2 regions of the Butyrivibrio sp. AE2032 genome follow, and region 1 is predicted to be linked to the other one. Evidence: riboswitches for the same ligand, from Rfam matches in the RefSeq annotation. Region 1 holds a riboswitch; the other holds the start of a gene.
What was found. A riboswitch is a leader RNA that binds a small molecule or an ion and turns the genes downstream of it on or off. The one in region 1 is predicted to bind FMN.
Positions count from the first base shown of each region.

Region 1 (3,693 bases):
GCTATGGCAATTGCATCAATGGATTTGAGGTCCAGGTTGATCTTCTTTGCAATGTCCTCAAGCATTGGCATCAGGATCTCTGAATGTGTTGTTTTATATTGGATTGAGAACTGGGCAGTCAGAAGGTCGCCGTCTGAGATAGCGACTGTTCCTACCAGTCCTGAGGTATCTATTCCAAGTATCTTCATATTGTCCGATTTCTCTTTTTATTTCTTAGTCATGGTTATGAGTCTGTAATCGAAGCCCTTTTCAAGGTTCTTCTCGATCACGATCTCTGTATAGTGCTCCGGGAGCAGCTCCTCGATAAGATTGGCCCATTCGATGAAACATATTCCGTCGCCGTAGAAGTAATCCTCATAGCCGATCTCATCCATCTCGCTGATGTCGCCAATCCTGTACACATCAAAATGATAGAAAGGAAGTCTTCCCTCGTCGTACACCTGCAGGATAGTGAAGGTAGGACTGCTGACAGGCCCCTTTATTCCGAGACCTTTTGCTACACCCTGGGTAAGGACAGTTTTGCCAACTCCCAGGTCTCCGATCAGGGTAAATACGGTACCGGGGGCTGCGCTCTCTCCGATACGGCGTCCGATCTCAAAGGTTTCCTCCGGAGTATTTGTTTCATGTCTGGTTACAATTTCCATGCGAATCTCCCAACGCTTGCACTAGGTGATATGCAGATTTCTCCACTTTAGTCTTCTATATCACCAAGTATACCACAAATAGAATGGTGCATTACATAAAAAATGAGCACCACGGGTAGTTCCCATGGCGCTCGGTGGAGATTATTATAAATGGATTTTCAGCCGAGTACTTAGGCCTCGTTTACCTTAGCTGCCTTCTTAAGACTTGGAGTAAGCTTAAGGATTGGGCTGAGCTGCTTGTAAACAAGGAATGTAAGAACGCTGTCTGCAACGCCCTTTAAAAGATTGAAAGGTGCTACACAAAGAGCACAGAATGTAAACAGGTTTGTAACTGCAGGGTTAATTGCTGTTCCTGCTGCTATGAAAGCATCAACGCCCTGTCCGAATGCAACTGCATAAGCAGGAAGCAGGAAGAATGCGTTAATGAATGCACCTACAAATGTGATGCAAAGTGTACCTGTCAGGCAGCTGATAAGAGCTGTCTTTCTGGTCTTCTTAAATCTGTAGATGACTGTTGCAGGGATTACAAAAGCTGAGCCAACAACAAAGTTTGCGATCTCACCGATGAATCCAGGTGTAGGACCCTGAATTGCAATGTTCAACACAACCTTGATGAACTCGATCATTACTGCAACCATAGGGCCTGCTGCGAATCCGCCGATAAGAGCAGGAATATCACTGAAGTCAAATTTGTAGAATGATGGTGCAAACGGAAGAGGGAATTCAAAGAGCATCAGGATAAAAGAGATAGCTGCGAAAACGCCGATTATGGCAATCTTCCTTGTGCTAAACATATCCTCAGTTGCTCCTGTCTGCTTGATCTCGCGCTTGCGTGCCTGTGTCTCTGCAAAGTATGCGATGGCAAAAGCTGCCAGGATCAGTAGCGTAAGTGCTACAAAGTGCTGTGTGTTGCTCGCGATCATCTCGAGAGCGGATTTTAAGTTGTTCATTTTTTCTCCTTCTTTCTCATCGGGTAAATGGTATTTGTTTTGAAGGAGAGATAAAGTGGGAAAAAATAAGGAAGTTGTTTTTCACTAGGCTCGAGAGAACTTCGCCAAGTGTAAAACAACCGGTTTGCACTAGATTCGTCAAAACCTCATCAAGTGCTCTGCACGACACTTCTTCTCTCATCCAGACTTTACTGTCGGTTCTGGAGTTTCACCAGATCAGCCACCGAAGTGGGTCGCGGACTATACCGCCGGTAGGGAATTTCACCCTGCCCCGAAGAATTTATTTTATGTGGATATGATATTACTGTGAAACATTGCTGTCAAGCCCTAATTGACAAGCGTTTAAGGCAAAAATATAATTAAATGTATGAAAAAAGTAATCAGCAAACAGTTAATACCTGGCATGATACTGGCCAGCGATGTCTTCACCCATGAATCTAACAACAAACTCATGGAAAAAGGTACCGTGATCACCCAGAAAGACATTGCAAGACTGGTCTTCTACTCAATAAATGATGTCCTTGTAGAGGACGAACCTGCCCAGACCCTGGATGAAGGCTTAGCTTCAGGGCTTACTTATTCTGAGCGCTTAAAGAATTCTGAAGATTTCAAAGAGTTTAAAAAAGATTTCGAACAGTGCGCAGATAAATTCGAGCACTCCATAAAAGACATAATAGCAGGCAACAAGGAACTTGACCTTGACCAGATGATGTCTCCCATCTATTCACTTCTTGGAGATGGAAAAAGAGCATCAAGCATCTTCGATATGCTCCATAATCTTCGCATGTACGATGATGCAACCTACACGCACTGTATAAATGTTGCACTGATAAGCAATATCTTAGCCCAATGGCTCAAATGGAACGAATCCGAGATTCAGACCGCTACCCAGGCAGGGCTTCTACACGATATAGGAAAGCTACTTATTCCCGACAACATCATAACAAAACCCGGACATCTAACCGATGATGAGTACGCCATAATCAAAACCCATCCTCAGAAGGGTTATGATGCGCTGGAAAAGCTCGAGGTCAGCAGCCATGTTAAGAATGCAGCACTTATGCACCACGAAAGATGCGATGGTTCTGGTTATCCTTTAAAACTGACCGGACCACAGATAGATAAATTTGCCAAAGTAGTGGCCATAGCAGATGTATACGATGCCATGACCAGCTCAAGGTACTACAGAGGTCCACTTTGTCCATTCATTGCGATATCAATGTTTGAAGAAGGCTTTGACAGATATGACCCAGAAATGCTTCTCGCCTTCCTTCACAACATCGTTAATACTTATCTTTTCAACACAGTAAGACTTAATACCGGAGAAATCGGCGAGATCATATTCATCAATATAAACGCACTGTCCAAGCCTACCATAAAGGTTGGAAATGATTATATTGATCTTAGCAAATGTCCGGGAGTATATATTCAAGAGATCATCTGAACGATATAGGGTAACAAGTAGAAAGGACCTGGCATACTGTATGCCAAGTCCTATTTGTTACCTTACGCGTGCTTAAGCTTAAACTTCTGCACGTCTCTATCTTCTTCAACCTTCTCGATCTGTCCACCCAGCTCTCTGAGTTTGATCTCGAAGTCCTCATAGCCTCTTTCAATGTACTTGATATCCTCTACTGTAGAAAAGCCTTCTGCAGTGAGAGCTGCGATAACAAGTGCTGCTCCGGCACGAAGGTCCGGTGCTGAAACTGTGGCGCCTGTATATCTTTCAACGCCTTCTATAATAGCTGTACTTCCTTCAACCTTGATGCTGGCGCCCATTCTGGTGAGCTCATCAACATACTTGAAACGGCTTTCGAAAATACTCTCTGTTACGATACTGATACCACTGGCAAGACCAAGTGCCACTGTGATCTGTGGCTGCATATCCGTAGGATATCCTGGATATGGAAGGGTCTTAACATGTGTATTCTGAAGTCTCTTTGTAGCCACTACTCTGACTTCATCGTCAGACTCGTGGATCTGGCATCCCATCTCAACAAGCTTGGCACTGATAGACTCAAGGTGCTTAGGGATAACGTTCTTTACTGTAACATCACCCATTGTAGCAGCTGCTGCCAGCATAAAGGTTCCTGCCTCAA
Region 1 covers NZ_JNLF01000003.1:1,954,127-1,957,819, reverse strand. Annotated here, with positions in the region: gene BO18_RS33965 (bifunctional tRNA (adenosine(37)-N6)-threonylcarbamoyltransferase complex dimerization subunit type 1 TsaB/ribosomal protein alanine acetyltransferase RimI) at 1-188, opposite strand, end outside; gene tsaE (tRNA (adenosine(37)-N6)-threonylcarbamoyltransferase complex ATPase subunit type 1 TsaE) at 207-644, opposite strand; gene BO18_RS10615 (ECF transporter S component) at 815-1,594, opposite strand; FMN riboswitch at 1,760-1,877, opposite strand; gene BO18_RS10610 (HD-GYP domain-containing protein) at 1,962-3,038, shown strand; gene BO18_RS10605 (UDP-N-acetylglucosamine 1-carboxyvinyltransferase) at 3,101-3,693, opposite strand, start outside.

Region 2 (3,693 bases), on a different contig from region 1:
GTCTCGATAACCTTGCACAGGCATTCAGGGAAATGCCCGGATGGAAGCAGGGTGACTATGTACAGTCCAAGGGACACTGTGAATACATTCACACGCTCGCAACACAGGGTGTATTTGCCCTCGTTAATTATCTCGTAATGCTTATCTGTGCAGGCGCAGGTGCGGTCAAGACAGTCTTCACCGAGAAGGACGATGTGAAGAGAAGCCTCACATGGATCTTCCTGGGCGTCTTCATCGCATACGCGGCACAGGCCACATTGAGCAGCAGCATTATGAATGTTGCACCGTATTTCTGGATCATCGCCGGTCTGCTGTTACCAAGGACCAAGCCTGTCTCGCTGAAGAAAGGCTGACCTCACATAAAGGAGGCGTCACATGCTCAATTCTTTTGTCCGTTATAAAGCAGAGAAGAACAGACAGCTCTTCATAAAGAACTGCACGATCAGCGACGCACCGAGACTCGAAGAAGAGGTTTTCCCGGCCGAATGCAAGGCGGAGATGGACTTCGTTTACAAGAACGGAAACGAACCCTTAAAGCTCGACGTCTATACACCGTTCGGCTGTTACGGCCCCAAGGAATGCTTCATCCTGATCCACGGCGGAGCATTCGTATACGGCAGCAAGGTCCTTGACCAGAACTTCGGCATGCACCTTGCGATAAAGGCCGGCATCCCGGTCGTAAATGTCGACTACACTCTAATGCCCGATTCCGACATATCGCAGATAGTAAACGAGATATTCCATGCGATGAACTACATCAGCAGCAAATACGGCATCAGGACCTTCCATACTGTCGGAGATTCCGCCGGCGGGTACCTGGCTTACCTTGTCGCCATTGCCGCAAGGAGCAGACATATCCGTCACGGCCTGTGGGTTTTCGAAAAGCTCAACGGCACCGTTCAGTCGGCCGGCCTTGTCTGTCCCGGCATCAGAAACCCCAGGAAAGGTTTCCCTGGTATATATTTCGAGAAACAGATCAACACCAAAAATGAACCTCTGCGCCTTCCGGATTATGTCTACGATCTCAACCTCATAGCGGAGCGCGACACCGACTTAAGGCTCGCGATAATCACGGGCGAAGAGGACTTCCTCCGCGAACAGGACCGCGAGTTCAGCAAGCATTTCGAGAACGTGCTCTTCTACGATGCCGAAAACGACGGCGACCTCATAATGCACCACGTCTTCCCGGTAGCACATCCCGAATGGCCTCAGTCGGTCAAGGCGATATCCATGATCGCCGAGAATGCGGTCGGGAGAAGATAGGATCGGCAAGAGTGCTCTGATATGCATCTCAGCGTGACAGGGTGATTCCGCGAAGTGCACCGGAGAGTACGGATTACGGCGAAAAAACGTACTCAAAAGAGCAAAAAGGTTAAAAGTGCATTTTTCAGTACCGAAATCCGGTTAAAAACAGCACGAAAATCAGCACTGGTGCACCTTCTGCAGACGAAAGTATCACGCCCTTTTGTTCTTGGGCTGTTCGTGCGTCTGATCGTAAGTCCTGTTGATCAGCTTTGAGATAGGCTTGTAAACGAAGAATGTGATCGTGCCGACAACGATACCCTTGAAAAGGTTGAAGGGAACGAATACTGCGAGGAGCAGCGAGATCTTGTCCTTTACGAGCGGATTGGCGCCTGCGCTCATTCCGATGATGGCTTCAAGAGGGAATCCCATCGCAGAACCGTAGAGAGGCAATGTGATGAATGCGTTTACGGGGATTGCGATCAGAGCGAGAACGAGTGTTGAGATAATCATGGATACTGCAGCGCCTTTTCTCGTGCGGAACTTGCGGTAGATGAGACCTGCCGTGCCGACATAGATGACTCCGGTGATGAAGTTTGAAAGCTCTCCGATACCCATTGTCTGTGTGACGGGAAGGTGGATGAGATTCTTTAGAAGCTCGATCACGATGGCCCAGACCGGGCCGAGAGCGAATGTGCCGATGAGTACGGGAAGCTCGGCGAAATCGAATTTCAGGAATGCCGGCATGAACGGGAGCGGCACTTCGAGATACATCAGGAGTACTGCCATTGCCGTGAGGATGGCGCATGCGGCGATGCGGCGGATCATGATCTTGCGCGCAGCACGGGAATCCGCCTTAACGGTTACTTGAGTTTCAGTCATAGAAAATACACTTCCTTTCTTCCGGACTTTACCGTCGGCCCCTAGAATCTCACTGGGTCAACCTCACCTTGAAAAAAATTATGAGGCTTGCGGGCTTACGCTTCTGGCGCTCACCGCCGGTCGGAGAATCACACTCCGCCTTGGACGCCTCAATTATACATTGGAAAGACGATTTGTAAAGACTCGTTCATAGCAATTCCGCTTGCTCCGGGTCCTCCGCGCTTCGCTTGTGCGGAAGTCGCAAGCTGAATGCTATGAACTCGTACGGAAACGTGAGCACTGCAGAATCGCAAGCTCGATACTATGAACGAGACGAAGAAGCGGAAACGGGCCGCCGTTCACTACGGAGTCATATTTATATAATTTTGCTTGTAATAAATTATAGTGTTATAATCGCTTATCACGGCCGGAGCGGGTCTATGTTCGCTTGCCGTGAATCTGCCGGGAGTGGATATATGGAGAGGATTTCATCAGATACGAGGAAAAAGGTCCAGTATGTCATCACTGACATGCTGCGCCAGTTCGACAAGATCTGCAGAGACAACGATATAGAATACTTCGTTTGCTACGGTACCGAATTGGGTGCGGTCAGGCATCAGGGATTCATCCCATGGGATGATGACGCCGATGTCGGCATGATGCGCGAGGATTATGAGAAGTTCAGGAAGGTCTTCGAGTCACAGGATACGGGGAACCTTTATCTGGCAAGTCCTGACGGCGATTACGAATGGCATGAGAAGGTCTATCCGAGACTCTACTATCTCGGAACGGAGATGGAGCTCGGGTACTGGAACGACTGCTTTGAGCTGAGCGGCGACAAGTTCGGCAAGGCGATCAATCTGGACATCTTCCTTTTCGATTATGTGGACAACGATCCTGCGAAGATTGAGGATACGATCAAGAAGGCGCTGAAGCTCAAGCGCAGATACATGTACTACAAGTTCAAGTCGAAGATCGTTAAGAACAGGGGTGCGAGGGCATTCGTGATGAGCCTCATGAAGCGCCTTATGTATGATTTCCATCACAACGATCCGGATGCTTCGAGGAAGCAGTATGAGAAATATAAGCAGCTCGTGCAGCACCCGAAGAGCGATTACATAATTAATTTCGATGACCTGGAAGCAGTCGACATAAGGGCATCGCTCTTAAGATACGACCAGGTGTTCCCGACGGTCCCCGGCATGTTCGAGGGGTTTGAGGTCAGGATGCAGAGGGATTACGACGCGGCGCTCACGAAGCTCTACGGCGATTACATGACGCCTCCCGAAGGGGATGCGAAGGATGTCCACAAGACGGTACGCGCGTCTTTCGGAGACTACAAGTTCCCTGATTCTTTTGAGGATTAAGGCAGCAGGAAGGAAGTAACTCTTTGATCAGCAGCAAGGAAATGTATTCGAAGAGCTTTAAGGAGTACATCCTGAGCGATGAGACCCTGAAGAAGGTTCAGGGAGAGCTGTTCAAGATCCTTTTGGACGTTAAGTACGTCTGTGAGAAATACGACATCAAATATATGCTCGCCGGCGGCACTATGCTCGGCGCCGTAAGGCATAAGGGATTCATCCCGTGGGA
Region 2 covers NZ_JNLF01000005.1:1,225,117-1,228,809, reverse strand. Annotated here, with positions in the region: gene BO18_RS23155 (O-antigen ligase family protein) at 1-353, shown strand, start outside; gene BO18_RS23150 (alpha/beta hydrolase) at 376-1,263, shown strand; gene BO18_RS23145 (ECF transporter S component) at 1,456-2,124, opposite strand; FMN riboswitch at 2,130-2,276, opposite strand; gene BO18_RS23140 (LicD family protein) at 2,580-3,470, shown strand; gene BO18_RS23135 (LicD family protein) at 3,494-3,693, shown strand, end outside.
Region 2: linked by a shared signal. The riboswitch ahead of BO18_RS23145 (ECF transporter S component) and the one ahead of BO18_RS10615 (ECF transporter S component) in region 1 are both predicted to bind FMN.